Regions from separate parts of the Acidovorax sp. GW821-FHT09A11 genome, predicted to be linked through region 1. Evidence: predicted binding sites of a transcription regulator. Region 1 holds the regulator's gene; the other holds the start of a gene.
What was found. Region 1 encodes FNR, which switches genes on or off when oxygen is low (the NO sensors DNR and NnrR bind a similar motif). Its sites were predicted from a motif close to TTGATNNNNATCAA; they were not measured.
Positions count from the first base shown of each region.

Region 2: a site for FNR is predicted at 8,267-8,280, ahead of AC07PV_RS13085 (oxygen-binding di-iron domain-containing protein). Genes of this name have one in related genera too.

Region 1 is NZ_JBWKPS010000002.1:373,159-388,673, forward strand. It holds gene AC07PV_RS05765 (bifunctional adenosylcobinamide kinase/adenosylcobinamide-phosphate guanylyltransferase) at 1-153, opposite strand, end outside; gene AC07PV_RS05770 (cobyrinic acid a,c-diamide synthase CobB) at 150-1,508, opposite strand; gene AC07PV_RS05775 (TonB-dependent receptor domain-containing protein) at 1,651-3,528, opposite strand; cobalamin riboswitch at 3,613-3,850, opposite strand; gene AC07PV_RS05780 (DUF904 domain-containing protein) at 3,887-4,111, shown strand; gene AC07PV_RS05785 (cell division protein ZapA) at 4,108-4,473, shown strand; RNA gene ssrS (6S RNA) at 4,569-4,748, shown strand; gene AC07PV_RS05795 (sulfite exporter TauE/SafE family protein) at 4,855-5,670, shown strand; gene AC07PV_RS05800 (sensor domain-containing protein) at 5,751-8,198, opposite strand; gene AC07PV_RS05805 (cyclic di-GMP phosphodiesterase) at 8,195-9,493, opposite strand; gene AC07PV_RS05810 (sulfite exporter TauE/SafE family protein) at 9,704-10,462, opposite strand; gene hemN (oxygen-independent coproporphyrinogen III oxidase) at 10,468-11,850, opposite strand; gene fnr (fumarate/nitrate reduction transcriptional regulator Fnr) at 12,037-12,759, shown strand; gene AC07PV_RS05825 (hypothetical protein) at 12,825-13,118, opposite strand; gene AC07PV_RS05830 (FixH family protein) at 13,170-13,451, opposite strand; gene ccoG (cytochrome c oxidase accessory protein CcoG) at 13,524-14,969, opposite strand; gene ccoP (cytochrome-c oxidase, cbb3-type subunit III) at 15,058-15,515, opposite strand, start outside.
Region 2 is NZ_JBWKPS010000004.1:434,731-450,245, reverse strand. It holds gene AC07PV_RS13125 (type IV pilus secretin PilQ) at 1-2,020, opposite strand, end outside; gene AC07PV_RS13120 (pilus assembly protein PilP) at 2,017-2,559, opposite strand; gene AC07PV_RS13115 (type IV pilus inner membrane component PilO) at 2,556-3,233, opposite strand; gene AC07PV_RS13110 (PilN domain-containing protein) at 3,236-3,844, opposite strand; gene AC07PV_RS13105 (pilus assembly protein PilM) at 3,841-4,920, opposite strand; gene AC07PV_RS13100 (penicillin-binding protein 1A) at 5,189-7,582, shown strand; gene cyaY (iron donor protein CyaY) at 7,651-7,980, opposite strand; gene lptM (LPS translocon maturation chaperone LptM) at 7,993-8,202, shown strand; gene AC07PV_RS13085 (oxygen-binding di-iron domain-containing protein) at 8,337-9,155, shown strand; gene msrQ (protein-methionine-sulfoxide reductase heme-binding subunit MsrQ) at 9,265-9,915, opposite strand; gene msrP (protein-methionine-sulfoxide reductase catalytic subunit MsrP) at 9,981-10,985, opposite strand; gene ccsB (c-type cytochrome biogenesis protein CcsB) at 11,135-12,481, opposite strand; gene AC07PV_RS13065 (cytochrome c biogenesis protein ResB) at 12,478-14,634, opposite strand; gene AC07PV_RS13060 (c-type cytochrome) at 14,783-15,412, opposite strand; gene yihA (ribosome biogenesis GTP-binding protein YihA/YsxC) at 15,485-15,515, shown strand, end outside.

The sequences.
Region 1 (15,515 bases):
GTCCCAGGCTTGCCCCGTGGCGATGAGCACGGCGCGGTGGTCGCTGGATTGCGCCAGCCAGTCGCGCGCCAGCAACTCGGCGCGGCGGGATTTGCCGCTTTTCTGGCCACCCAGGATGAGTTCGGTGGTGATGGGGTGCGGGGTGGGAGTCATGCCGAGACGCCTCCCAGCAGATGCGCCACGGCCTCGGGGCTGGACGGAAACCACGCATGGAAGTAGCTGGCGTGGAGGCTGCCCTGCTGGTACAGCGCCTCGCCCGCATCCGGCGCAACCGCTTCATGGGGGCGGGCGGTGCGGGCCACCACGGGGGCGCTGCTGTCGCTGGTCGAGTAGTGGAAGGTGTGGCCGCGCAGGGTGTGCCCCGCCACCGCCAGTTGCTGCGGCCCGAGCGCCGCCAGGCGTTTTTGCATGGTCACGCGGCCGGGCAGCAGACTCCACAGCGGGGCCGTGCTGCCGTCGGCCAGCGTGATGGATTCAAACAGCGCCATCATGCCGCCGCACTCGGCCCACAGGGGTTTGCCCGCGGCCCCATGGGCGCGCAGGCTGGCCTGCATGCCGGTGTTGGCCGCTATCTGCGCGGTGTGCAGCTCGGGGTAGCCGCCGGGCAGCCACACGGCATCGCAGTCGGGCAGCGCGGCATCGTGCAGCGGCGAGAAGAACACCACGCGCGCGCCCATCTGTTCAAGGCATTGCACATTGGCGGCGTAGATGAAACAGAACGCGGCGTCGCGTCCCACGGCCACGGTGCGGCCCGCCAGCAACGGCGGCACGGCGGCTGCCACTGCGGGAGCCGGAAAGTCCACGGCCCAGCGCTGCAGGTCCTCCAGCGTCATCTGGCCCAGGGGCGTGGCCGCAAGGGCATCGGCGGCGGCGTCCAGACGCTGCAGGCTGTCGGGCAGCTCATGCGCCGCGACCAGACCCAGGTGGCGTTCGGGCAGCAGCGCCGCACCGGCCTTGCCCGCAGCGGGCGCAGTGCCAGACTGCACCCGCATCAGCGCTCCCATCCAGTCGTCGGCGTCGTGCAAGCCACCCTGCAGCATGTCGGCATGGCGGGCACTGCCCACGCGGTTGGCCAGCACACCGGCCCAGGGCAGGCCCGGCCGGTAGTGGCGCAAGCCGTAGGCCAGCGCGCCAAAGGTGCCCGCCATGGCCGAGGCATCGACCACGGCCAGCACCGGCACGCCGAAGTGCCGCGCCAGATCGGCCGCGCTGGGGGTGCCGTCAAACAGCCCCATCACGCCTTCGATCAGGACCAGGTCCGACGCCCGGGCGGCGTCGTGCAGGCGCTGGGCACAGTCCGCCTCGCCGTTCATCCACAGGTCGAGCTGGTGCACCGGCGCTCCGCTGGCCAGCTGGTGCCAGTGCGGGTCCAGAAAATCCGGGCCGCACTTGAACACCCGCACCCGCCGCCCCTGGCGCGCATGCAGGCGCGCCAGGGCGGCGGTGACGGTGGTCTTGCCCTGCCCGGAGGCCGGGGCGGCGATCAGCAGCGCGGGGCACCTGGTCATTTCAGCAACCCTGTGGGACACATTCCCGGCATGCCGATGAAACTGGCACGCACGAAGCCAGTGCCACCGTGGAACTGGCTCCGCCAGGCCCCGGGTGGCATCCCCCCGCGGGGGGAAGGCGCGCAGCGCCTCAGGGGGCGCTTCACTGCGGGGCCCACTTCACGCCGACGTAGGCGGTGCGGCCCGCGGTGGCGTAGGTGCGGGCCAGCTCATAGTGCTTGTCGGCCAGGTTGTCCACGCGCGCCACCAGGGTGAAATCGCGAGCAACCCGCGTGCTGGCATACAGGCTGACCAGCGTGTAGCCGCCCAGCACCGTGGTGTTGGCGGCGTTGTCGAAGCGGCGGCCAGAGGCCTGCACCTCGGCGCCCACCGTCCAGCCAACGAGTTGCGTGTCGGCTCCCAGTGTGCCGTGGCGCTTGGAGCGGCGGGCCAGCAGCTTGCCCGTGGCCAGGTCGCGCGGGTTCTGCAGATCGAGCGAGCCGCGCAGCTGCACGCCGCCGAGGCGGTACGAACCCGCCAGCGTCACTCCCTTGTACTCGGCCCGCGCGGTGTTCACGTAGCAGCCGAAATCCGACGGACAAGGCCCTGCGGCCCCGAACGTGATCAGATCCTGCACCCGGTTACGGTAGGCGGTGGCGGAGAAGCTGCTGCCGCCCTCGGCCCAGCGCAGGCCCACCTCGACATTGCGGCTGCTCTCGGGATTGAGCGACCCCGTGCCGTACTCGCTGAAGCGGTGGTACAGCGTGGGGGCCCGGAAGGCCGTGCCCACCGATGCCGTCGCGCGCCACTGGGGTGCAAAGGCGTAGCCGTAGGCCAGGCTGCCCGTGCCCTTGCCGCCGAACTCGCTGTCCGAGTCGTGCCGCACATTGGCCTGCACCGTGTGGCCGCCCGCGCTGTAGCCATAGCCCAGCGCAACGGCGTCCTGCGAGCGCTTGCGGTCGATGGGCTTGTTTTCCAGATTGTCTTCGCGGCGCTCCAGCGCGGCGGTCAACAGGTGCGCACCCTCGCGCCATTCATTCTGGAACAGGTAGCCGCGCAGGTGGGTATCGCTCAGGTACACCGAGGGCTTGGTTTCGTACCTGTCGCGCGAATCGGTCAGCTGCAGGCGCGTCTTGTACTGCGGGGTCCATTGCGCCTGCCAGTTCAGGCCCAGGGCATGCAGCCTGTGCTTGTTGCGGTCATCCTTGCCCAGGCCGCTGTCGTAGCCACTGTCGAGGTCGTTGACCAGCAGCGTGCCTTCCAGCCGGTGCATGGCGTTGACCTGCAGGCCCACCCGCGCGTTGGCAGAGGTGCTTTCATACCCGTCGCGGTCGGGGTTCTGCGTGGCGACGGTGCGCGCGTTGAAGCCCTTGCTTTCCTCGCGTGCAATGCCCAGCGCGTAGTCGATCGTGCCGCTGGCACCGCTCACACCGGCTTCGATCTTGCGCGTGCCGTGGCTGCCGAACCCCACGCCCACATAGGGCGCGGTGCCGTTTTCGCCGCGCTTGGTGAAGATCTGCACCACCCCACCCATGGCGTCGGAGCCATAGACCGCGCCCGCCGGGCCGCGCAGCACTTCGATGCGGTCGATCTGCGCCAGCGGGATCGACTCCCATGCCGCGCCGCCGGTGGATTGGGAATCGATGCGCACGCCGTCGATGTACACGGCCGTGAAGCGCGACTCAGCGCCGCGCAGGAACACGCCCGTGGTCGTGCCGGGGCCGCCGTTGCGCGAGAACTCGATGCCGGGGACACGGGCGAGCACGTCGGCCAGGCCGGTGGCGCCACTGGTTTCGATGGTCTCGCGATCCAGGACGGTCACATCGGCCACCAGGTCGGACAAGGGCTGGGGCGTGCGCGTGGCGGTCACCACGGTTTCGGTCAGCGAGGGCGCGCGCAGGTTCTGCGCCAGCAGCACGGGGCCGCCGGCATCGGCCTGCTGGGCCTGCACGGAGCAGGCGCCCACAACGGCCAGCGCCACCAGCGCGGGACGCAGGCACAGCGGCGCAGCAAGGCGCGCACGAGAGGTACGGATTTTCATGGGGAACATCGTCAACAAACAAAACCCGCGCCGGCCTCCCCGCCAGCAAATGGGTGATACGGCTGCGCGCACCCTGATCGGGCGCGTGCAACCACCGTGTTGGCCGGTATCCGGGCTGGCGGAACACCCTTCAAAGCCTTCCCAGGGGCTTGTTCAAGGCACCCAGTGGCATGTGTATGAAGGGGGAATCGGAACGATTCGTCCGCTGACCGTTGCGGGGGCAGCGCAGGCTGGGCGCACCATGGTTGGCGGCACCTCCCTGCTTCCCGTTGAACTGCGGCATGTGAACCACACCGCGAGCACCAACAATGGGATTTTACGACCGTTTACAACCGCCAACCCTACAATCGACAGCTGTATGGCAACACCGTCCACCACCGACCAGATCGCCGAGCGCGTCGAACGCCTGCTGCTGCGGCACGCGGAACTGCAACGCACCAACGCGCTGCTCGCCGATCAGGTGGCCGCCCTCGCGCAGGAGCGGGATTCGCTCAAATCGCGCCTGAGCGCGGCCCGCGCCCGGGTTGACGCGCTGCTGGAGCGGCTGCCCGCGGCGGCCCCTGTCACGAAAGAATCCGAATGAAGCAAATCGAGGTGCAGATCCTGCAGCAAAGCTACCTGCTGACCTGCCCCGAGGGGCATGAAAGCCGCTTGCTGGATGCCGTTGAACGCGTCGACACGGCCATGACCCGCATCCGCGACGCCGGCAAGGTGCGCGCCCGTGAACGCATCGCGGTGCTGGCCGCGCTGAACCTGGCTTTCGAGATTGCGGACCGCGAGGCGGCCGACCTGGCGGCGGGCGCGGCTGCCAAGTCCTCCCCGCCGCCTGCGGCACAGCCCGGAGCGCAGGCCGCCTTGCCCCTGCCCGAGCGGGACGAGGACCACCTCAAGGTCCTGGTCCAGCGGCTCGACGAGGCATTGGGCGAGGACGGGCGCCTGCTCTGACGCGGCGCCCCCCGGCACCTCTGAACCCGGCGCGCCGCCCTGCGGTCTTTACATGTCCTGGCGCCGGCGTCGGACTCCGCCAGCGCCTACAATCAGGCTGTCTGCGATGCTGTCGGGCTTTATATTTCCTTGAACCAATGCTCAACGAGCTCGGGCTTGGTACATTGCCCGGTGAGCGTGATCATCTCGCGTCAGATGAACCCAACGCCTGGCTGCCCTCGCCCACCTGAACCCCCGGTTCAGGATGAGAGTCCGGTGGCAATCGCAGACACCTTCTTCCTTCCCCATGCCGCTGTCGCCACCGCCTCACCTTCCCGCTGAACGGCCGACCGGGCGCCGCCTCCCCGCCCCCTGTTCCCTCCCCTTCTCCCTTTTTGCCCCATGCTGGATCCTCTCCTGATCGTTGAACTCGGTGTACTGGGCCTGGCAACCGGCTTTCTGGCCGGCCTGCTCGGCATCGGCGGCGGCATGCTGCTGGTGCCGTTCATGACGTACATCCTGGGTGCCCAGAAGGTGGCACCGGACCTCGCGGTGAAGATGGCCATCGCGACCTCCATGGCGACGATCATGTTCACCTCGATCTCCAGCGTGCGCGCGCACCACCAGCGTGGGGCGGTGCGCTGGGACATCGTCAAGCGCCTGGCGCCCGGCATCGTGCTCGGTGGATTCATCGCCAGCCTGGGCGTGTTCGCGCTCCTCAAGGGCTCGTTCCTGGCGATCTTCTTCGCGCTGTTCGTGAGTTTTTCGGCCTCTCAGATGTTCCTGGACAAGAAGCCCGCCCCCTCGCGCCAGATGCCTGCCGGCGCGGGGCAGGTGGCGGCGGGCGGCGTGATCGGGTTCCTGTCGGGGCTGGTGGGTGCCGGCGGCGGCTTCGTGAGCGTGCCGTTCATGACGTGGTGCAACGTGCCCATCCACAATGCCGTGGCCACCAGCGCCGCGCTCGGCTTCCCCATCGCCCTCGCCAACGTGGTGGGCTACGTGATTGGCGGCCAGAACGTGAGCGGATTGCCCCCGGCATCGCTGGGCTACATCTGGCTTCCCGCCCTGGCGGTGATCGCGACCTGCAGCGTGCTCACCGCGCCCCTGGGCGCCAGGGCGGCGCACAGCCTGCCGGTCAAGCAACTCAAGCGCGTGTTCGCATCCCTGCTCTTCGGCCTGGCGGCCTACATGCTCTGGAAGGGCATCGCGGCCTCCTGAGGCTCTGCCGTGGGGCCACGGCGCAAGGGCAGCGGAGATGGTGGCCAAGGCGGTGGTGCGAAGCCCTTGGCCTCGCGCGCCTAGGTCTGGACGGAATTGCGCCGGCCCTGCGCCTTCAAGGGCAGCGGCTTGCCCAGCAGGGCACGAAACTCGTGGGCAGGAAGCCCGGGCGCGCACAGAAAACCCTGGTAGTGGTCGCATTGCATCTGAAGCAGCACCGCCTGCTGGGTTTCGGTTTCCACGCCCTCCGCCACCACCTCCACATGCATGGCGCGCCCCATGCTGATGATCGCGCTCACGATGGCCCGGTCGCCATCGTCGTCGGGCAGCCCGCGCACGAACGACTGGTCGATCTTGAGCTTGTGGATCGGCAGCTTCTTCAGGTACGCCAGGCTGGAATAGCCCGTGCCGAAATCATCGATGGCGAGGCCAATGCCCAGGCCGGCCAGCACGCGCAGGCGCTGCTCCATCTCCTGCGCATCCTGCAGCAGGATGGTTTCGGTCAGCTCCAGCTCCAGCAGCGTGGGCGGCAGCTGGTGCACCGCCAGCAGGCGCGTGATCCGGTCCACGAAATCGGGCTGGCGGAACTCCAGCGCGGACACGTTCACCGAGATCATGATGGGCATGCCGCTGTGCATCCACACCGCCGCCTCGCGCACGGCCTGCTCCATGACCCAGGCACCCAGCGTGACGATGTAGCCGGACTCCTCCGCGAGGGGGATGAACTGCCCGGGCGAGACCGCGCCGAATTCAGGGTCGGTCCAGCGGATCAGGGCCTCGGCGCCCGTGATGCGCCCCGTGGCCATGTTGACCTGCGGCTGGTAGTGCACCGCCATGCGGTCCAGACCCAGCGCCTGGCGCATCGCATGCTCCATCTGCATGCGCGACAGCAGGTTGGCGTTCATTTGCGGCTGGTAGAAGCCATAGCTGCCCCGGCCGCGCTCCTTGACGCGGTACATGGCGGTATCGGCCTGCTTGATGAGGTCGTCCAGCGTGGCCCCGTCCTGCGGGTACAGCGCCATGCCGATGCTGCACTGGATGGAGAAACCCATGCCGTCGAGCATGAAGGGCTTGAGCATGTCGTCCAGGATGCGGCGCGCCACGCTCTCGGCCACCACGGCATCCCCACCGTGCAGATAGATGACGAACTCATCCCCGCCCAGCCGGCACAGCATGTCCGTCTGGCGCAGGCAGGCCTGCAATCGCTCGGCCACCAGCTGCAGCACCCGGTCGCCAAAGGGATGGCCCAGCGAGTCATTGATGATCTTGAAACGGTCGAGGTCCAGGAACAGGATCGCGAAACCGGTGTCGCTCTGGCGGGCGCCCTGGATGGCCGTGTCCACCCGCTGCGACAGAAGCAGCCGGTTGGGCAGCCCTGTGAGCACATCGCTGTACGCCAGCTCTTCGATGCGCTTCTGGGCCGCATGCTGCAGCGTCAGGTCGCGCATGAAGCCGATGCTCTGCACCAGCCGCCCCTCGTCGTCGCGCAACGCCACCCACGACAGCTGCACCGCGCAATAGGTCCCGTTGTCCCGGGGAAGCCACAGCTCGCCTTCCCAGAAGCCTTCTCTGGACCAGCCTTGCAGCACCTGTTCCATGAACGCCGCATCGGGGCCGCCGCCAAAGAGAGAGGCCGCCGTGTTGCCCTCGAACGACTTGGCCGACGGGCCCACGAGGCGCTCGCATCCCGGGTTCATGCGCAGGACCCGGTGCTGGCTGTCGGCGATGAAGATCGCGTCCAGGCTGGATTCGAACACCCTGGCGGCAAGGCGCAGGCTGGCTTGTATCTCGGTCTGCCGGGTGATGTCCCGGAACGAGTACACACGCCCCACCGGCCGCCCCTGGCTGAACTGGGGGACCGTGCGCAGCTCCAGCACCGCGCCGTTGCGCAGCACCAGGATGTCGGTGCTCTCCTGCATCGGCTCGCGCGCAATCGCGGCCAGGCGCTCCGAATAGGCCGCCGCATCGTTCACCTGCGTGGCCATGTGGGCATACACCGCCCCATCGTCACGCTCAAGGAGCAGGTCGCGCGGAATGTTCCACAGCTGTGCAAGGCGCTGATTGAACGCCCGCACCCGGCCATCAAGGCTGCAGACGAGCATGCCGTCGGCCGCGGAGTCCAGGGTGGCGCGCAGTTCGGACAGCAGGGTTTCCAGCTCGCGCTCGGTGGCCTCCTGGGCACTGCGGTCCAGCATGCTCAGCATGTACACCGTATCGCCGCCCGCCGCGCCCCAGGGCACGCGGCTTACCTGCCGGTCCACGGGCACCAGCGTGCCATCCGCACGCAGAAGACGGGTGTGGGAATGGATGCCGCCCGCCACCACCTCGGCGGGCTCCCCCCAGAACGCCTGGTCCTGCGGCGTGGTGGCCAAGCCGAGCACCGATGCACCGACCATGGCGGACACGGGGGTCCCTACCAGCCGCTGCGCGGCGGCATTCGCGTGCAGGATGAGCAGGCTGGCCTCATCGACAAGCCAGACGGCTTCCTGTAGCGCGTCAAGCCAGCCGTGGGATTGCGAAACCCTCACGAACCTGCCTCTTCATTGCCGGGACTGACCGCACGCTCGAAAAAGTAACAGATGCGCTGACGGGGAGAGAGATAGTCCAGCGCATCGCGCGGCAACTGCGCGGGCTTGAGGCTGCGCCGGATGCCCAGCTCGGGCACCGTTTCCAGGTCCAGGATCGGTGCTTCGTCCTTGGGCACACGGGAATCGTGCACGATGACCTTGGGCCGCAGGGGCCGCGACGAGTTGACCGAGGCAACGATCGCATAGCGGTCATTGACCAACTGGACAATGGAGCCCGGCGGGTACACCCCCATCATGCGGATGAATGCCCCCAGAACCACGGAATCGAAGCGCGCCTTGAGCTGCGCGAAGATGACGGACAACGCCTCGTGGGGCGTGAGCGCATCCACGCCGTTGGCCGGGTTGCACATGCGGTCGTACCGGTTGACCAGCGCCAGCACCTGCCCCGCCCGTCCCAGGTCAGGCCCCGACAGCCGCAGGGGGAACCCGCTGCCATCGGCCATTTCGTGATGCCGCGCAATGGCCGTCAGCACCGCTTCGGGCAGCCCCATGCGCGTGGCGAATGCCACGGACTCGCCCACGTGGGACTCGTAGCGCGTTCGCTCCATGGGGATCATCGAGGGCGTGGGCTGGCGCAGGTTCGGCGGCAGCTTGAGCTTGCCCAGGTCATGGATCAGGGCCGCGATGCCGAGATCATGCAGCTCGGAGCTCTTCATGCCCAGGGCACGGCCCAGCAGCAGGGAGATCACCATCACGTTGATGGGGTGCAGGGCATTGCGCTCGCCAACGCCCTCCGACAGCAACCGGATGACGGAGTCACCGTTCTCGAGGAGTTCCGATACGCAGCCAGCCACCAGCGCATCGCCCTTGGTGCGGGCCTGGTCCGGGTGCTCGGACGCAACGCGTTCGAGTGCCTGGTACTGCCGGGTGGCCTCTCCGAACCGCTGGTTGCAGGCCGCCAAGGTGCGGTTCTGCGCCTCCAGCAATTCGCGCCGGCGCTGCGCCTCCGGGTCCACGGTGGCCGTGGCGCCGGGGGCATCCGGTCCCTGGGCCGAGGGCACCGTCATCTCCGGCACGCTCCAGGCGGCCGGAACCAGCTCCCGTTGCTCCGGATCGCTTTTCTTGGGGACGTATCGCACCTCGGTGAGCCCCAGTTCCCGCAACGTCGCGATCTGGTCCGCCGATGCCACCCGGAAACTGCTCACCGGGAACGGATGGTGCATCCAGCCCACATCGAGCTGGATGTACATGCCGACGCGCAGTTGGCTGATATCGATGAGGATGGAGGAGTTCACTTCGGGGCGCGCGAAACATGGAGACGTGAATGCCACCAATAGTTACACAGATTATCGCCAGTTCGAAGGCCTTGTCGAAGGAGCCCACCCGCGCCGCGGCGGCACGGCAACACTTGCCTGCCCGAAGGCGCGGGGCGGGGCAATCCCCCTCATGGGGATGTGGGTTACCGAAACCGCCGCGCCCTCAGGCCGCCGCGGCCCGAATGCACGCTAGCGGCACCACAGCGAGGGTTTGTAGACGAGGTCCATCCACAGTGCCCAGCTTGCCACCGCGCAGAGCAGGCCACCGGCGGCGCGCGTCCCCCAGTCCGCGCGCACGGTGTTGAGCCGGGCCCGCAACCGCGTCCAGGCCCAGGGCCCGCCGACCAGCCAGACGCCGCTGCCAATGCCAAAAAGCGCCATGGACAATGCGCCCTCCAGGGGCCCTCCGCTCAAGGCAGCCACCAGCAGCGCCGAATACAGCAAGCCACAGGGCATCAGCGCCCAGAGAAACCCCGCGGCAAGAATGCCTCCCGGGGCACGGACCAGAGGCCGCACGCGCTCCCACACGCCACGGCCCGCCTGCTCCACCCAGAGCGGCTGCCGCGCCTGGACCATCAGCATCAGCCCCCACGCCATCACCGCGACGTGCATCAAGGTCCACGCCGGGCGCAGTGCCATGGTCTGCTGAGTGAGCCACGCCAGGCTGTCCATGGCCAGGGCGGCCAGCCCGCCCGCCAGCGCATATCCCGTCAGGCGGCCCGCATGAAAGGCCACGGCCCGCCGGGCCACGCCACCGCGCGGTGCCCACCGCACCGCCTGCACCTTCGGGGGAGCCCCCTCCGCCGGCGCCCCGGCGCCCGGGGCGGATGCGCAGCCCGCGCTCCCCTGCCCCACCACGGCGCCACAAGGTGCCGAGCACATGGCCAGGCAATGGGACCCGCCAACGAGCCCCATCAACAAGGCAGTCGAGGCAACCGTTGCAAGCATGGGATTCAGATGATGCGTGAAAAACGCGCTCGGTTGCGGTCTGCCTGCAGATATCGGTCGAAAACCATGGCGATGCCGCGCACGAAGAACCAGCCCATGGCCGTGACCTCGACACCGTCGGGCCTCACCTTGACCAGCCCCTGCTCGGCCATGGTGTCGAGTTGCGCCAGTTCGGCGGAGAAATAGTGCCGAAAATCGAGGAGCCAGGCCTGTTCCATGGGCTCGAACAGCAGTTCTCCCTGGCACATCAAGGACATGATGACGGCGCGGCGCACGAGGTCGTCCCGCGTCAGGGCCAGGCCACGCACCACAGGCAGACGCCCCTGGTTCAGCAGGTCGTAGTACTCATCCAGGGTCTTGGCGTTCTGGCTGTAGGTGGCGCCGACCCTGCCAATGGCCGACACGCCCAGGCCGATCAGGTCGCAGTCGGGCTGGGTGCTGTAGCCCTGGAAGTTACGGTGCAGGCGGCCCTGCCGCTTGGCGACGGCCAGCGAGTCCTCCGGCAGCGCGAAGTGGTCCATCCCCACATACACATAGCCGGCGCCCATGAACGCGTCGAGCGAACGGGAGAGCATCGACACCTTGCCGGAGGCTGCGGGCAGTTCGGCGGAGAGGATGCGGCGCTGGGGCTTGAACCGCTCCGGCAGGTGGGCATAGGCATACAGCGCAATGCGATCAGGCCGCAACTGAACCACCTGCGCCAGCGTGCGGTCGAACGACTCCGGCGTCTGGCGCGGCAACCCGTAGATCAGGTCCACATTGATCGATTCGAAGCCGAGCGAGCGCGCGGATTCCACCAGCGAAAACACCTGTTCGGCGGGCTGGATGCGGTGCACCGCCTTCTGGACCTCGGGGTCAAAATCCTGCACGCCAAAACTCAGCCGGTTGAATCCAAGCTCCGCGAGCACGGCAAGCCGGTCGGCATTGACGGTACGGGGGTCCACCTCGATAGAGTACTCCCCGCCCGGCGCCAGGGTGAAGCTGCGCTGGAGCATCGCCATGAGTTCCCGCAAGCCATCGTCCGACAGGAAGGTGGGGGTGCCGCCGCCCAGGTGCAGCTGGCTCACCACCTGGCCCGTGCCGCAGTGCGCCGTGTGCAGATCGATCTCGCGGCTGAGATAGCGCAGATAGACTTCAGCCCGGTCGTGGTGCTTGGTGATGATCTTGTTGCAGGCGCAGTAGTAGCACAGCGACTCGCAAAAGGGGATGTGCACATACAGGGACAAGGGCAGCGCCTTGGTCAGGGTGCCCATGCGGCGCTGCTCGAGGGCGAGGGCGTAGTCCTCCTGGCCGAAGGCTTCCACAAACCGGTCGGCCGTCGGATAGGAGGTATAGCGGGGGCCTGGTACGTCAAAACGGCGCAGCAGGTCAGGCGAAACAGCGGTCATGGGGCGAATCCTTGCGTACACCTTGACTGTGCCGTAAGCTGCCCCCCATGTCCTTGACATGAATCAAGTGATGGAGTGGCCGGAACAGCGACAATTTGATGCATGTCAGTCGCCTGCCCGCCCTCCAAGAGACTCCCTCTTCGGCCATCGGGCGGTATGCTCGAAACCTAACTCCGCCCTGTGCCTATGAACCCGCTCACCATCAAAGTCGCCTGTTCCAATTGCAACCTGCGCGAGCTGTGCATGCCGGTGGGCCTGAGCGAAGAGCAACTGCACCGCATCGACGAGGTCGTTGCAGTTCGCCGCAAGGTGAAGCGCGGCGGCACGCTGTTTCGCAATGGTGAGTCGTTCACCTCGCTTTATGCCATCCGCACCGGCTTTTTCAAGACCTGCGTGGCCACCGAGGACGGGCGCGACCAGGTCACGGGGTTCCAGATGGCGGGCGAGATCATCGGCCTGGACGGCATCGTGAATGACCACCACACCTGCGATGCGGTGGCCCTGGAAGACGCCGAGGTCTGCGTCATGCCGTTTGACCGCATCGAGGAACTGTCCCGCGAGGTCACCGCGCTGCAGCACCACGTGCACAAGATCATGAGCCGCGAGATCGTGCGCGAACACGGCGTGATGCTGCTGCTGGGCAGCATGCGTGCCGAGGAGCGCCTGGCAGCGTTCCTGCTCAATCTGGTGCAGCGCCTGCACGCCCGCGGATTCTCGCAGTCCGAGCTGGTGCTGCGCATGACGCGCGAGGAGATCGGCAGCTACCTGGGCCTCAAGCTCGAGACCGTGAGCCGCACCTTCTCCAAGTTTGTGGAAGAAGGCATTGTCGAAGTCAAGCAGCGCCATGTCCGCATCCTCGAGACCGACGCGCTCAAGCGCATCGTGAACAACCAGTCCGCCTGCCACTGAGCAAGGCGAGCCAGGTCCGCCCGTCCCGGCAACGCCTTGCCACCGGAGCCCGGCCGGTGCGCTGTTCAAGGGCAGGATGATGTCTTTCGGCAATCATCAGGGCGCTCGCCTTCGGGCACGGGGCAGCGGTTGAGTTCAAAGGGCGACATTGCCAGCAGCGTGGTCAACGCGCTGGAGGCCATGGTGATGGCCCAGAACGCAAAGAACGCGAGCGTGTAGACGCCCTGGCGCGACAGGGCCAGCGGCTGCCCGAACCAATGCAGGTCCTGCGGGTCCACCATCGCAAAAACCAGCATCTCCATCGCGCCCGCCATCAGAAAGGCGGGCCATGCAATCCACATCAGGCGTTGCGTCCACATCGGGGTTGTCTCCTGGTAAGGCCGCGCAGACCCGCTGCTCGGCCAGGGGTTTCAGCGTGGCTGGTCCTGAACCGGTGTCGCCGCGTGGTTGCGGCCCTTCATGGCCGGGGCCAGGCTCTTCTCCGGAGCCTCCAGCGTCTTGTTGATTTCGATGCCCTGGCGGTAGTAGTCCTCGGCGACCACGGGGTCTGGCCGCGAAATCGCCAGCCACAGCGTGACAAAGCCCGCCACGATGACGATGGCAGGGCCGGCGATGATCAGCCAGACGTGGCCGAATTTCCACCAGGGCGCAGCGGTGGCGGGGGCGGAGCCGATGGCTGGATTGGATGGCATGGGTGCTTGCTCCTCAAAAATCTTCTCGGTCATACAACGTCCCCGGGGCCGTGCACCGGGGTGCACGTCGCCTCATCGGGGCACCAGGAATACGGACTTCTCGGTCACATGGGCCGCAGCGCCCACCGCCTGCACATCGAACTGCACGGCATGGGAGCCCGGGGGCGCGGAGCCATACGGTATCTGCAGGCGCACGGCCACCCACCGGGACTCCGCGGGGCCAATGTCCACCTCGGCTTCAGAGGCCACCTCCAGCCCGTCCAGGCCGCGGGCGCCGATGCGGTAGCGCTGGGGGCCTTCGGTGGCGTTCATGATCTGCAGGCGGTAGATATTCTCCAGCTTGCCGCCCGCCACGATGCGCGACAGGGCCGCGCGGTCGCGCACCACATCCACCTTGAGCGGCGTGCGGGTGACCAGGCTGGCCATCATGCCCACGCACAGTGCCACCAGCACGGCGGTGTAGATCAGCACGCGAGGCCGCAGGACGCGCCGCAGGATCTGCGACTGGCTCCAGCGCTGCGCCACGCCGTTCTGCGTGGAAAAGCGGATCAGCCCCCGGGGGTAGTGCATCTTGTCCATCACCGTGTTGCACGCATCCACGCACAGTCCGCAGCCAATGCACTCGTACTGCAGGCCCTTGCGGATATCGATGCCCACGGGACACACCTGCACGCACAGGGTGCAGTCAATGCAGTCACCCAGGCCCTTGGCCTTGTGGTCGATCGTCTTGTTGCGCGGGCCGCGCGGCTCGCCGCGTTCCACGTCATAGCTCACGATCAGGGTGTCCCGGTCGAACATCGCGCTCTGAAAGCGCGCGTAGGGGCACATGTACTTGCACACCTGCTCGCGCATGTAGCCCGCATTGCCATACGTGGCAAAGCCGTAGAACAGCACCCAGAATATCTGCCAGTTGCCCTGCAGCGCCAGCAGTTCCGCGCCGAGCTCGCGGATGGGCACGAAATAGCCCACGAACGTGAACCCCGTCCACAGCGCCACGGTGATCCATACCACCTGTTTGAGAAACTTCTTGCGGATCTTCTCGAAGGTCCAGGGCCCGTTGTCCAGCCGCAGCCGGGCACTGCGATCGCCTTCGATCTTGTGCTCGATCCACATGAACATTTCGGTGTAGACCGTCTGGGGACAGGCGAAACCGCACCACAGCCGCCCCGCCACGGCCGTGAACAGGAAAAGCGACAGCGCCGAGATGATGAGCAGGCCCGTGAGATAGATGAAGTCCTGCGGATAGAGCACCAGCCCGAAAATATAGAACCGCCGTGCCCCCAGGTCGAACAGCACCATCTGGCGCTGCCCCCACTCGAACCAGGGAAGGCCGTAAAAGACCAGTTGCGTGAGAAACACCATGCCCCAGCGCCAGCGTGCGAACAGGCCACTGATGGAGCGCGGGTAAATCTTCTTCTGCGCTTCGTACAAGGAGACGATCTCGCCCTCGGACGAGGCATCGGATGCAACCGGTGCAATCGGAATGACCTTGCGGGCTGGCCCGCTGGGTGGCTTCATGGTGGTGTCGACCTATTGGCTTGGTGTGTCTTCAGCAATGGGGCAAAAAACCGGGGGCAGCGCCAGGGGGCGCACCACCCGGCCCGGATCAGCGCACCGCGGCAGCCTGCTTGCCGTTGGACAGGCCCCATACGTACGCAGACAGCACGCCGATCTGCGCTTCCGTCAACTTGTCGGCCTGGGCCGGCATCTGGTTGACCTTGCCGTTGTTGACCATGGCGGTAATGGCCGCCTCGCCCCAGCCATGCAGCCAGACGTCGTCGGTCAGATTGGGGGCACCCAGCGCCTGGTTGCCCTTGCCGTCCATGCCATGGCAGGCCGCGCATGCCGTGAACTTGGACTTGCCCAGCGAAGCACGCAGCGAATCGTGCGGGCTGCCCGACAGGCTCAGCACATAGTGCGACAGGTTGCGCACGTCTTCGGGCGTGCCCACTGCGGCCGCCATGGGAGGCATGTTGCCCACACGGCCCTTCTCGATCGTTTCACGGATCTTCTCGGGCGCCCCGCCATGGAGCCAGTCACCGTCCGCCAGATTGGGGAAACCCT
Region 2 (15,515 bases), on a different contig from region 1:
GAACTTTGGCCTCTGCATCATCTTCAAAAAGCTCAAAAATCCCGCCAATCACAACCGTTCCGCCATTTTCAACCAGTACCTGGGTTTTAATATGCTTGGTATTAATTGCCCGAACATTCTGAAGAATTTCCCCCGGACTGTCTTTATTAACATCCAGATCAAGAATGATATTTCCTTCAGGAGTTATCTGAGGCAGGACCTCCAACTTCAACACGGCCTTTTTAAAGGCTATGACGGTTCCGCCATTAGGAGCGGTCACTGGATAAGGAAATTCCGTACCCTGCTCTATCGATGCCTTGGTCTGATCTGCAGTCACAACCCGAGGACTGGAGACAATCTTGCCTTTCCCATCAGCTTCCATCGCCGATATTTCAAGATTCAAGAATCGATTGGCAGCGGAATTGAAAATAGATATTGCAAAACTAGCTGGATCGAATCCACCTTGCGCCTGCGCAGGTAGGTTAACAAAGTTGCCCAAGGTATTTGCAGTCCCGCCCGCGCCAGAGGATGCGACAGCGTTGCTGTAGCTAGTGCCGAAAGCAACACTATTCCCACCGCCAAGGTTGTATCCGCCTGTCCCGCCACGATTAGCCCGCAGATCTGTCCCACCCAAGCGAACGCCCAGCGACCGCCCAAAAGTATCGGAAGCCTCGACAATTCTTGCCTCAATCATCACTTGCCGAACAGCGACATCCAGCGTCAACAGCAACTGGCGAACTTCCTCTAATTTGCTCGCAGTATCAGTTACAAACAGTTGATTGGTTCTGGGTTCGGCAATTGCACTCCCTCTCTCAGAAAGGAATCTATTTGATGTTCCTCCGGATCCCCCACCGCTACTTGACGCAGACAATTGGGTGACCATGTCCACCGCCTTGGCATAGTTCATTTGAAATGCCTGAGTCCTTAGCGGTTCCAGCTTTTGAATCGCCAGCGCGGCTTCATAGTCCTTTTTTGTCCGATCATCAATTTCATCTTTGGGGGCAATCCACAAAACCGTTCCTGATTTACGCATGCCAAGGCCTTTGGCATCCATGATGATTTGGAGTGCTTGATCCCAGGGCACATCTTTGAGGCGCAGAGTTAGCGAGCCCGAGACGGTGTCCGAGGTTACAATGTTGAAATTTGTAAAATCAGCTATCACTTGCAAAAGCGAGCGAACTTCAATATTCTGGAAGTTAAGAGACAACTTCTCTCCACTGAACCCAGGGCCTTGAGTAAGCTTGTTCAGATCCACTTTCTTTTGGCGAATCTCAATTACAAACTGGCTATCACTTTGATATGCACTGTGCTCCCAATCGCCAACGGGATCGATCGTCATCCGCACTCTTTCACCTTGCTGCACGGTCGTAATGGCTTGCACAGGCGTACCAAAATCACCTACATCCAATCGACGGCGCAGACCTTCCGGCAAAGAAGATTTCAGAAAATCGACGACCAGCCCCTTGCCCTGCTGGCGTATATCAACCCCAACTTGGCTGGATGGAAGCATCACGATGACCCGTCCAGAACCATCGCTTCCCCGCCTGAAATCCACGTCTTTTAATGTTTGAATATCATTATTTGTAGGATCCGAAAACGCTAGCGCCTGAGCAGGCTGAGATGCGGAATACGTTGAAGGAGCTGTTGCCAAAGAAATCAACAACGATTTTCCTTGGATTTCAGCTTGATAGGATGTCGATTGCTTCAAATTAAGAACAACCCGAGACCGATCGCCAGCTTGAACCACATTGACGGATTTTACATTCCCCTGACCGACTTCGATATTGTTTTTTCCGATTGCATTCGATGCACCAGGAAAATCTAGGGCAATGCGCGGAGGCATTTGAATCGCAAAGCCTGTTGGGATTTCTTTAAGAGGTTCCGCAAAATCAATACGTATGACATCCACACCGTTTTGCACGCTCCCCGTAACAGAACGAATAACAGTATCTGCAAGAACCTCAAGAGGGGCCAGAATAGCGATTGAGAACCCAATCGCAATTCGGCAGATTTTTACTATGTAAGCTTTCGAGTATTTCATTTTTTGCCCTCTTGCAGATCCAGCGAAACTGCGCGCTCAATCCAGTCACCTGTGGCGTCCTGCACGATCTCTCGCAGTTGAATTGAATTTTCGGTAATTTTTATTATTTTCCCGTAATTTTGCCCGAGATAATTCCCAACTCGTACCTGATAAAGTAACTTGTCAACCTTTAAAAGTGCAGTGGGCATTCCTTTTTTATCTAGGCTACCGACCATGGCCATGACATCCAACGGATAAGCCTCGAGCGGCTCTTTTCGTCTAGCCATCTCTGGCGCGATGAGAGCGGCGTTTGAGGTAGATTGCGTAGACTCCCGGCGTAGCGCCTGCGTCAATTTCACTGCGTTAAAAGGCTCCACGCCCGAATCCATCGAATAGGCCTGAGGAATGAATTGCTTCGGTTCGGTCAACGGAGTAATGCGAGGCTTGGTTGTCGCGCGCAATTCAGACATCCATTGGCGCAACTCTTCGTCGCCCGATGATCCACAGCCGCCCAATAATAAAGAGACGAAAACCAACCCAGTCAGTTTATAAGACGTCATTTTTTACTAGCCCTTATCGCCTTTTTCTGAGCCTGAATTTCTTCTGGATCAAGATACCTGAAAGTACGCGCCGTCGCCTCCATTGTCAGGGCTCCGTTACCATCCTTTATCACAGGAACTATTGATATATTATTAAGAGTGACGATTCGAGAAAGATGAGCGATATCTGATGCGAACGCTCCCATATCATGGTACTTCCCCGTGACACGCACCTGGATTGGTAACTCGGCGTAATACTCCCTTGCCACCACTTGCCCCGGTCGAAACAGGTCGAACTGCAAGCTCCGACCGAGCCCCGCCTGATTGATATCGGACAAGAGCGCCGCCATCTCAGCCTTGCTAGGCAACTGTTTTTCAAGCTGAATCACGTATTGCTGTACCTGCTCTCTCTGTCGCTTCAACGCCTCCAAGCTCACCGCCTTAATCAATTTAGATTGATAGTCCTGACGAAGAGCTTGCTCCTTCGCCACTTCAGCAGTGAGCTCCACCTCATACTCATTGATTTTTACGAACCATAAGATAGTTGCTACAGCAGCTGCAATAAAGAAGCAAAGCAATACCTTAGGGACTACCGGCCACAACGAAGGATCTTTAGGGTCCAGGTTTCGAAATTGCCTAGAAAGACCGTCCTGCAAAGCAACGAAATCAATATTTGCCTTTGATTTTTTTGCCATGTTTATTTCCCAATCGCGGCGCTGGCAGCGTCTTTTACTTTTTGTGCTTCCCCGGTGCGCATCAGCCGGAAGCGCAGATTGAAGGATGAGACCCGGCGCTGATCCTTGGAGGAAAGCGCAACGTTACTTGCCACAATCTCTACCAATTCCGGCTTCGACAACCAAGGAGTGTTATCCGTGAGGTTTCGGAGCATTTCAGAAACACGCTCATTGGATTGAGCGACACCTTGCATGGCAATGACCTGCTCAGTTTGCTTGATGCTGGTCACATACGCACCCTCCGGTATCTGGCGCACAAGCTCATTGAGCAAATGAACGGGCAGATTGCGGTCAGATTGAAGATCTTCCACAGCTTTTTGTCTTGCCCGCAGAGCAGCAATCTCATCTTCAATCGTCGCGATTTCCTTGATCTGCCCTTCAAGAATTTTAATTTCGCCCTGCAAGAATGTATTTCGCTCCTGCTGAGCTGTGATCATCATCTGAAACCACCAGTAAATCGCACCCGCAATAGCCAAGCCGATGAGAAACGATGCAAACATCGTGGCCTGAAAGGCCTCTTTTCGACGTTTGCGCGCAGCTTCCCGGTGAGGAAGTAAGTTGATCAATATCACTGCAGGAACCTCCGCATGGCCAGACCGCATGAGGTCAGATACGACGGTGCTTCACGCACCATTTTTTTCAAACGAACGGAACTTCCAATTTCCATGCCGTCAAATGGATTGACGGCGCTGCACGCGAATCCGGTCTGCTGGGTCACTGCTTCTGTCAGGCCTGGCAATGGAGCAGATCCTCCGGCCAACATGATGTGATCAACGCGGTTGTGGGGTGTACTCGTGAAGAAGAACTGCAATGCCCGGCCAATTTCTTGTGCCATGCTGTCTACAAAAGGTCGAAGGACGGCAGATTGATAATCTTCAGGAAGGTCACCATTTCGCTTCTTGCTTTCAGCCTCTTCGATGGAGAACCCGTACTGGCGAACAATCAGTTGTGTAAGTTGCGCCCCACCAAATGCTTGGTCGCGGTCGTAAAGAACTTCCTCGTTGCGAATGACCTGCATGCTCGTGGTCAGGGCACCCACTTCAAAAAGTGCGACCATGGCATCCACCCCCTTCTTCGGCAACGCCTCAATCAGGCGGCCTGCAGCCAGACGGGACGCGTGGGATTCAATGTCCACCACCACCGGCTTGAGCCCGGCTGCCTCCGCCAAACCTTGCCGGTCCTGTACCTTCTCGCGGCGCGACGCGGCAATAAGGACGTCCACATCGCCAGGAGCGTTCTTGCTGGGCCCGATGACGCAGAAGTCCAGACTCACTTCGTCGAGGGAGAAGGGAATGTATTGATTGGCCTCGGACTCGACCTGAACTTCGAGTTCCTGTTCTGTCATCCCGCCTGGCAGCGTGATCTTCTTGGTGATGACAGCCGACGGCGGCAACGCCAAGGCGACGTTCTTCGTGCGCGTGCCGCTTTTCTTGACCAGTCGGCGCAGGGCATCAGCGACCTCATCGAACTTCTCGATGTTGCCATCGGCGATCCACCCGCGCTCCAGCGGCTCGATCGCACAGCGCTCCAGCACCAGACTGCCCGCCTTATCACGCCCCAGCTCGACCAGTTTGACGCTGGAAGAACTGATGTCGATTCCCAGCAGCGGCGCAGACTGGCGACTGAACAAAGACCCCATTGAGCTCAAGATTGGTCCCCTGTAACTTGCCAAAATGAGGCAACAAAACTTAACACTTCACATGAATGCTATCAGTAAGATAGTTCTCCAGCAAAGATTTTTCCCCGCGTAACACTTGCGGAGCGTTGCCAAAAGCAGACGAATTTTTGGCGCTTTGCAAGACCGTTTGGGGAGGGTGGCGCGCCTTTTGGCGACCTGCTCATCGCACGGCGCTGCGATTTTCCGTGCTCAGGAGCAGACATTTTTATAATGGGGGGCCCTACCCCTCCGGAGCGATATGCCGTCCTCTCCATCGAAGTCCACCGACAAGCCGGACTCCTCCCCCGCTCCCCACCGTCCCACCTGGCTTCGTTGGTTCCTGCGTGCAATCCTCTGGATCGCAGGCTTGGCAACTGCAGCCGCTTTCGGGCTGGCGCTGACCATCGCCGTGGCCCTGGCCGTCGCCTACCCGAACCTGCCGGACATTTCCGATCTTGCCGACTACCGGCCCAAGCTGCCCCTGCGCGTCTATTCAGCGGAAGGTGCTTTGCTCGGCGAATTTGGGGAAGAGCGCCGCAATCTCACCCCCATTGGAGAAATCCCCAAGGTCATGAAGGACGCAGTATTGGCCATTGAGGATGCCCGCTTCTTTCAACACGGCGGCGTTGATTACAAGGGCGTGGTTCGCGCTGGTCTCGCCAATCTGGGCCGCGTGAAAAGCCAGGGGGCATCCACTATCACGATGCAGGTTGCACGCAATGTTTACCTCTCTTCAGAGAAAACATTTACACGCAAAATTTACGAAATCTTACTGACATTCAAGCTTGAGCATTTACTGAGCAAGGATCAGATTCTTGAAATTTACATGAATCAGATTTATCTCGGCAATCGCGCTTATGGATTTGCGGCGGCCTCGGAGGCGTATTTTGGCAAGCCATTGAAAGCCGTGTCGGTGGCAGAGGCGGCCATGCTGGCCGGCCTGCCCAAGGCGCCCTCCGCGTACAACCCGATCAGCAATCCGAAACGGGCGCGCTCCAGGCAGCTGTACATCATCGAGCGCATGGAGGAGAACGGATTCATCACAGCCCAGCAGGCCACGGACGCCAAGAAGGAAGAACTCAAAATCCGGTCAGGACCGGACAACACCCGGATCCATGCGGAGTACGTCGCCGAGATGGCGCGCCAGCTGATCTTCACTCAGTATGGCAACGAGGCCTACACACGGGGATTGAATGTCTACACGACCCTCAACGCGGCAGAGCAGGAAGCTGCCTATGGGTCGCTGCGCCGGGGCATCATGGACTACGAGCGGCGACAGCAGTACCGGGGGCCGGAGAAGTTCGTGGCCTTGCCCACTGCAGCCCAGGAGGTCGAGGATGCCATTGACGACGCATTGGCCAATCACCCGGACAACGGGGATGTCCTCTCCGCCGTCGTTCTGGAAGCCTCTCCCCGCAAGATCATTGCGGCCCGGGCCAATGGCGACAACCTCGAGATCACCGGCGACGGCCTGAAGCCCGCGCAGTCGGGCCTCAGCGACAAGGCACCGCCGAACATCAAGATTCGCCGAGGTGCGGTGATCCGGGTCGTGAAGACCCCCAAGAACGCCTGGGAGATCACACAACTGCCTGAAGTCGAGGGCGCGTTCGTGGCCCTGGACCCGCGCAGCGGGGCGATCCGGGCCCTGGTGGGTGGGTTTGACTTTGACAAGAACAAGTTCAATCACGCGGCCCAGGCTTGGCGCCAGCCGGGGTCGAGCTTCAAGCCCTTCATTTATTCCGCGGCGCTGGAAAAGGGGTTCACGCCCGCTACGGTCATCAATGACGCCCCGCTGTTCTTTGACGCCGGCGTCACGGGCGGCCAGCCGTGGGAGCCCAAGAACTACGACGGAAAGTACGACGGGCCCATGAGCATGCGCACCGGCCTGGCCAAGTCCAAGAACATGATCTCGATCCGGATCCTGCAGGCCGTGGGCCCCAAGACGGCCCAGGAATGGGTGTCGCGTTTTGGCTTCGATGCGGAAAAGCACCCGGCCTACCTCACGATGGCCCTGGGCGCGGGTTCGGTCACGCCGCTGCAGATGGCGACCGCCTATTCCGTGTTCGCCAATGGCGGATACCGTGTGAACCCCTGGCTGATCGCCAAGGTCACGGACCACAAGGGCCGCGTGATCTCGGAAACAACGCCACCGGTGACCAGCGAGCAGCCCCGCGCCATCGACGCCCGCAACGCCTTCATCATGAACAGCCTCCTTCAGGAGGTGACACGGTCCGGCACCGCCGCGCGCGCGCAATCCACGCTCAAGCGCCCGGACCTTTACGGAAAGACCGGCACCACCAATGATTCGGTCGACGCCTGGTTCGCCGGCTACCAGCCTACCATCGCCGCCGTGACCTGGATTGGTTACGACACGCCCCGCAACCTCGGAAGCCGCGAAACCGGGGGCGGGCTCAGCCTGCCGGTATGGATCAATTTCATGGAACGCGCGCTCAAGGGTGTGCCGGTCATGGAACCCACGGTGCCGGCTGGCGTCGTCAACGTCGGCGGAGAGTGGTTCTACGAGGAGTACGCCCGCCACAGCGGCATCTCCAGTGTGGGCATTGATGACCGCTCTGCGTCACCGGCGGTGGCCCCGCACGCACCGCCCCCGGCGGAGGAGCGAAACCGCATCCTGGACCTGTTCCGCAACTGACAGGGCCGGAACTATCAGAGGCCCAGCCTGGGGGGGCAGCAAGCTTGAGCCAGGCTGAGGCGGTTTCCCTAGGCCGAGAACTGCAGCGGCAGGCCCGCTTGCCGGGCTGCGTCACGGCTCAGGCAGTCAAAGAACTCTCCCGCGCCCTTGGTGTCTTGCCATGCCTGGCCATCGAAACGGTAGTGGTAGCCGCCGGAGCGGGCCGCCATCCAGACCTCGTGGAGCGGCTTTTGGAGATTGATCACGATCTGGCTGCGGTTGGGGAAGGTCAGCGTCACCATGCCCCCCGAGCGCTGGGCGTCCACATCGGCCTCGGTCGCGTCGTTGATACGATCACAACTGCGCTCGACGGCCAGAAGCAGTTTTTCGGCGTGGTCCAGGAATTCAAGGTCGGTCATTACAATTTGCGCATGTTGATAGCTTCCCAAATTCTAGTCAGGACGCTTGTCCTTGCCGCCAGTACGGCGGCCCTCGCCGGCTGCGGCCAGCGAGGCCCCCTGTATCTTCCCAGCAGCCCCGCGGCTGCACAGCGCGCAACCCTTCCGCAGACCCTGACACCCAGCGTCGGCACGACCACGCCCGCCCAGGCACCGGCGGCTGCCGCGTCGCAGCCGCGTTAAGCCGCGGCGAATCGCCGGCAGGGGCCTGCGGCCCACCTGGCTGCCACCACCAATGCCGAGGTGCTTGATTTCCATCAAGGACACCTCGAAGGGTCAATCGTACAGTCCGTGCTTTATCGCACTGCAGGATGGCCATGGCCCTGGAACTCTACCGCGACAAGAATCACGCTTGTCTGATGTTCACCGACCTCATCGAGGAAGACGGCCAGGCCGTGCAGGCCAACCAGTTCCTGATCGTGGACGACGACACGGGCGCCATCATCGATCCCGGCGGCAACCTCGCTTTCAACGAGCTGTTCATGGGAATGACCAAGCATTTCCCGCCACACAAGCTGTCGTACCTGATCGCCTCGCACGCGGACCCGGACATCATTGCCTCGCTGGACCGGTGGATGACCAGCACCAAGGCAGACCTGGTGATCTCGCGCGTGTGGGAGCGTTTCGCCCCGCACTTCACCAAGGTCGGCAAGACGGAGAACCGGGTCATCGGGGTGCCCGACAGCGGCGGCCACCTGCCGCTGGGCCGCCATGAACTGGTGCTGCTGCCTGCGCATTTCATGCATTCCGAAGGCAATTTCCATTTCTACGACCCGGTCAGCCGCATCCTGTTCACGGGCGATCTGGGGGTGTCCATGATGTCCGGTGCCGAGGCACGCGTGCCGGTGACCGACCTCAAGGCGCACATCCCGCGCATGGAGGGGTTTCACCGCCGCTACATGGTCTCCAACAAGATCCTGCGGCTGTGGGTGCGCATGGCGCGGCAGCTCGATATTTCCATGCTCGTTCCGCAGCACGGCGCGCCGATCATCGGCAAGCAGGCCATCAGCGACTTCATGGACTGGATCGAGAACCTGATGTGCGGCATCGACCTGTTCGACGACCGGGCCTACCAATTGCCCACCAGCTACATCGATCCGGTGACCCGGCAGCTGCGGCCCGGGCTGGGGCGGTAGCACGGGCCGTTTGCTCGATCTTCAATAAAAACAGGGCCTGGCGCTTTACTGGCAAGCGCAGGTAGCTATATATTTTATAGCAATCGATCTAGCATCCATCCGCATTGCGTTACCGGGCCCCAGCGGCCGTCCGGCGGGGAGCCGCCGCCCCCTGCGCCGCCTGCCGCTTGCGCAGCCGGTGCCACAGCCGCCAGCCGAGCAGGGCCGCGAGCACCACCGCGTAGACCGCCACCTCGCCAAAATCGTTCTTGCCCGCGCGCATCCAGAAAAAATGCAGGATGGCCAGCCCCGCCACCGCGTACACGCTGCGGTGCAGGGCCTGCCAGCGCCTTGCACCCAGCGCCTTGATGGCGCGGTTGAACGACGTGGCGGCGAGCAGCGTGAGCACCAGCAGCGCCAGGGACCCCACCAGGATGAAGGGCCGCTTGACGATGTCGCGCACGATGTCGGCCACATCAAAGCCCATGTCGAACCAGGCGTAGCTCAGCAGGTGCAGCAACCCATAGAAGAACACGAACAGCCCCAGCATGCGCCGAAAGCGCGCGAGCTGGGGCGTGGAGGCCAGCACGCGCAGCGGTGTCACCGCCAGCACCAGGCACAACGCGCGCAGCGTCCAGTCGCCCGTGGCGCGGATCAGGGCCTCGGCAGGGTTGGCCCCCAGTTCGTTGGCGGCCGCGGCATACACCAGCCAGGCCAGCGGAAGCAGGCACAGCACGAACACCACGGGCTTGGCGGCAGGATGGAGCAGCAGTTTTCGCATGGGGGCAAGGGCCGGGCCGGGCTTTCGCCACCGGACGTGACGGCGAAGCCGGGCGGACGCGGCGGTCAGTAGAACTTCTTGAGGTCCATGCCCGCGTACAGCTGCCCCACCTGGGCTTCGTAGCCGTTGAACATCAGCGTCTTGCGCTTCTTGGCAAAGAGGCCGTCTTCGCCAATGCGCCGTTCGGTGGCCTGGCTCCATCGGGGGTGGTCCACCTCGGGGTTCACGTTGGAGTAGAAGCCGTACTCCTGCTTGGCCGCCTTGTTCCACGCCGTGCCTGGCTCCTTCTCGACAAAACGGATCTTGACGATGCTCTTGGCACTCTTGAATCCATATTTCCAGGGCACCACCAGGCGCACCGGCGCGCCATTCTGGTTGGGCAGCACTTCGCCGTACATGCCGAACGCCAGCAGCGTCAGCGGGTGCATGGCCTCGTCCAGGCGCAGGCCCTCCACATAGGGCCAGTCAAGCACGCGCGAGCCGACAAACGGCATGGTGGCCTTGTCGGCCAGCGTCACGAACTCCACATACTTGGCGCTGCCTTGCGGCTCCACCCGCTTGATCAGTTCGGACAGCGAATAGCCCACCCATGGAATCACCATCGACCAGCCCTCCACGCAGCGCAGCCGGTAGATGCGCTCTTCCTGGGCACTGAGCTTGAGCAGGTCTTCCATGCCGTACTTGCCAGGCTTCTTCACCAGCCCTTCGACTTCCACGGTCCATGGCGTGGTCTTCAGGGTGTGAGCATTGCGGGCGGGGTCGGCCTTGTCGGTGCCGAACTCATAGAAGTTGTTGTAGGTGCTCGCGTCCTTGTAGTCGGTGAGCTTTTCCATCGAGATGGCGCCCGGCACGGTGGACTTCGCACTGGCCAGCGCCGCCAGCTTGCCAGGACGCGCGACAGTGCCCTGCTGTGCCAGCGCCTCGCGCCCGGCCCAGGCGGCCAGTGCCGCGCCCGCCGCCCCGCCGGCCATCAGCCGGAGCATCCTGCGCCGCTCCTCGTACACCGAGCGCGGCGTGATCTCGGAGGAATGCGGGTGGTTGAAACCCGGTTCGCGGGATGGAATCAGCATGGGTGTCTCCGGTGGTTCTCGGTTGAAACGGACTCTGCGATAGAGCGGAACACTGCTAGTTCGTTCCCTGGGCCGTTCAGGTTACACCGAAGACACAATAGTTGCAGGCGCCTCTCTTGCCTGGGAGGCGCGTGCGGGCAGCCGCGGGCCTACAGCGTGCCGTAGCTGTGCAGCCCGCTCAGGAACATGTTCACGCCCAGGAATGCGAACGTGGTCACCGCCAGGCCGACCAGCGCCCACCAGGCCGAGACAGTACCCCGCAGGCCCTTCATGAGGCGCATGTGCAGCCAGGCCGCGTAATTGAGCCAGACGATCAGCGCCCAGGTCTCTTTCGGGTCCCAGCTCCAGTAGCCGCCCCAGGCCTCGGCCGCCCACAGCGCCCCCAGCACGGTGGCGATGGTGAAGAACGCAAAGCCCACGGCGATGGACTTGTACATCACGTCGTCCAGGATCTCGAACGACGGCAGGCGCGCCGCGATGCGCTTGCGGCCGAAGAGGATGCCCGCCACGATGAATGCCGAGATGCCGAAGTACACCATCCAGTAGCTGCCGCCGTTCTCGGTGGCGCCCTGGCGGAACACGATGGGCTCGAAGCACAGCACCACGCCCAGCAGCCACAGGGGGGCCAGCTTGTACCAGCGGGTTTCGGTGGCCTGCTGCTTGATGAGGTAGGCGAACGCCACCATGGCAGCCAGCGCGAACGTGCCGTATCCGATAAAGTTGGCGGGCACGTGCAGCTTCATCCACCAGCTCTTGAGCGCGGGCACCAGGGGCTGGATCTCATGCGCCTCGCGCACCACGGTGTACCAGAGCAGAAAGCCGACCGCCGCGCTCACCACCAGCATCACGAAGCCGCCCAGCGCGCGGGTGTCGTACTGCTGCTCGTAGTACAGGTAGAACGCCGCCGTCATCCAGCAGAACAGCACGAACACTTCATACAGGTTGCTCACCGGGATGTGGCCGATGTCCGGGCCGATGAGGTAGCTCTCGTACCAGCGCACCAGCGTGCCGATGAGCGCCATGGCCACGGCCACCCAGGCGATGCGCGAGCCGAGCATGCCCATGGTCCTGCCTTCGCCGCGCGAGAACATGCCAATCCAGTAGAACGCGGTGCTGATGAAGAACAGCATGCTCATCCAGAGGATGGCGGACTGGCTCGACAGGAAGTACTTGAGGCCGAACACCGTGTCCGCGCGCGCCAGGCTGCCCGCGCCGTCCTGCTGGTACAGGCCGATGGCAAAAAGCGCCACCGCCGTCACCACCAGCATCAGCACGCGCAGCGGCCGCCAGAACCAGCCCAGCCAGATGGTGCAGGGAATGGCACCCAGCAGGATGCCTTTTTCGTACACATCCATGTAGCTGCCGTAGCGCTGCAGCGCATAGAGGCCGCCCACCGCCACGATGGCCGCGAACAGCCAGTCGAACCAGTTGCGGCGGGCGAAGAACCCCTCATTCAGGGTGATCGCGGTATTCGTGTTGCCGGTGGCGGTGTTCATGCGGTGCCTTCCGGGGCCTTGCCGGCCCCGATCAGTTTCTGTGCGAGCTGTACAAACTCCTGGTCCCCGTCCATGGTCTTGCGGTTCGTGGACAGCGCCATGGTGGCGTGGCTGCCGCCGCCCTGCGGCGCCACCCAGACCCAGACGCGGCGCTCGCGCACGTACAGCATGGCAAAAACACCGAGGATCAGCAAGGCGCAACCCAGATAGACAATGTTCTTGCCAGGGGCTCGGGCCACCTGGAACACGCTGGCCTGCACCTGGGTGAAGTCCTTGAGCTCGAACGCCAGTGGCGCGGGGTATATCTGCGCGTCGCTGAGCGACAGCACGGCCTGGGTCATGAAGCCCCGTGTCTGTTCATCCTGCGGCAGGCGCGGCAGGCCCGCGTTCTGGCGCGACAGCTGGGCCACCTCAAACAGCGTGCCATTGAGAATGCGCACCAGCACTTCACCGGCGCGCGCGCGCTCGGCCTCCGGCACATTCGCCTCCATGAAGTCCGAGACCGCCTGCAGGCCACCGGTGGGCTTGCCGTCCACCATGCCGCGTCCGGCGAACAGGGCCAGCGCCCGCGATGCGGACTGCTGCAGCTGCTCGGCCAGATCCGTGCGCGAGGCATCGATGGCCTGCGCCACATAGCGGCGCACCGCCTGTTCGCGCGCCACCGGGTCGGCCAGCGTGGCCTTCAGGCGCATGAAGCCGTCCATGCCGCCCTTGTCATCGGCCGGCACGCGAAGGTATCGGAACGGTTCCGCCGGGCTCTCGCGCACCCCCAGCAGGAACACCGGCACGCCGTCCCCCGTGTCCACGGGCAGCATGTAGTTGTGGAACTCGCGGGCCTGGCCCGCCGCGTCGCGCAGCTTGTAGCTCACGCTGGGGCCCACGTTGCGCAGCTCCTTCTTGGTCACGGTCTTGTTGGCCGCGCCCAAGCGGGACTCCACCGACTCGCGCAGGTCCACCTTGCGCACATCGACACCGGTGCCACCCGGGCCTGCTCCGCCGAAGTTCTCGACATTGATGGTGCGCAGCGCCGTGAATTCCAGCGTCAGCGTCTCGCTGCCAGTGCCGCCGCCGTTGTTGGTCAGCTGGGTGGAATTGCCCACCACGCCCTCGACATCAAAGGCCTTGGCGCCTGCCACCATGGGCACGGCCCGCAGCTTCAGGTGCGAACCACCGTCGTCGAAGCTCGACTGGTAGATCTCGATGCCGCGGTAGCTGGCCGGGTGGTTCACCTCCACGCGCGCCGGGGTCTTCTCGCCCGTGGCCTTGTCATGGATGACGATCTCGCTGGCAAACAGCTTGGGCATGCCGGTGGAGTAGTGCTCGACGATGAATTTCTTGAGCTCGATGGCGAACGGCAGGTCCTGCAGCAGCACGCCGTCGGACTGGTTCAGGATCGCCGTGCTCGACTGCGTGCCCTCCGCCACGAGCAGGTTGCCGCGGAAGGTCGGGTTGCGCTCCGACAGGCGGTGCTCGGGCTTCACATCGGCAATCAGCCCGCCGCCCTGGTACGGGGTCTTGCCGCCCAGCAGCATCTGGGCGCGCACGATGAGGTCACCGTCCAGCAGGCCACCCACGCACACCAGCACGATGGCGCTGTGCGCCGCGATGTAGCCCAGCTTGTTGGCAGCCCCCGCCTTGGCGGCCACCATCCAGCCGGTACCGGGGCCGGCGGCCGTGTCGCGCTGCTGCAGGCGCACTTTCCAGCCGCCGCCCGCCAGCATCGTGCCGATGCGGCGCGCCTCGGCCTCGGCGGACCCGCTCAGCCCTGCCTCGGCCTTGTGGTGGAAGGCCTTGAGGCTTTGCTCCCGGATGTTTTCCTTGTAGACCTTCAGGTCGATGAGGATCTTGGGCGTGTTGCGGGCAATGCACAGCGAGGTGCTGACCACCAGGAACGCCAGGATGAGGAGGAACCACCAGGCGCTGTAGACCGCGTTGAGCTGGATGGCGCCGAACAGCTCGGCCCAGAACGGCCCGAACTGGTTGACATAGTTGACCGCCGGCTCATGCTGCTTGAGCACCGTGCCGATCACGGAGGCGATGCAGATCACCGTCAGCAGCGAGATGGCGAACCGCATCGAGGACAGCAGTTCGATCCCTGCGCGCAAGGCCTGGGAACCAGACTGGATGCGAAGGCCTTGGGTGTTGTCGGACATGGATGGAAACGTGGGCTTCGGGGCGCGAAAGAAAGAAAAAGGGCGGGACCATCTGTGCGATGGGCCCGCCCGTTTTGGGATTGTTATTGGCGGTAGGTTCCGTGCGGCCCGGTCTTTCGGGCCACAAGATTGACGAAAATCAAATCGCTCAGCGCAGGCCGGCGATGTAGTCGGCCACGGCCTTGATTTCCTTGTCGTTGAGCTTGGCCGCCACTTGCGTCATCTGGATGCTGTTGGCGCGCGAGCCGTCGCGGAAGGTGTTGAGCTGTGCCACGGTGTAGTCAGCGTGCTGGCCCGACAGGCGGGGGTACTGCGCGGGGATGCCGGCACCGTTGGGGCTGTGGCAGCCCGCGCAGGCAGCGATCTGGCGGTCGGCGATGCCGCCACGGTAGATGCGCTCGCCCAGGGCGACGAGGTCCTTGTCCTTCGCGAAGCCGGCCTTCGCGGGCTTGGCGGTCACCCAGTACGCGATGTTCCGCATGTCGTCATCCGACAGGGCACTGGCGAAACCCTTCATGACGGCGTTGTTGCGCTTGCCGGACTTGAATTCCTGCAGCTGCTTGACCAGGTATTCGGGGTGCTGCTGCGACAGCTTGGGGTTGGCCGCGATGGCCGAGTTGCCATCGGCGCCGTGGCAGGCGGCGCACACCGCGGTGTAGCTGGCCTCGCCCTTGACGAGATCCGGCTTGGCCGCTTTGGGGGCATCGCCCGCCGCAAAGGCCGAAATAACAGGTGCTGCCAGTGCGGCAGCCGTCAGCAAGGAGGCGAGCAACTTCATATCGAGGGTCTGTGTTTATGTGCGCAAAACCTCGCGATTCTACAATGAGGCTCCCTCGCATCCCAATTCCCCATGACGACATCTCCTACCGCGCCAGTTGCTG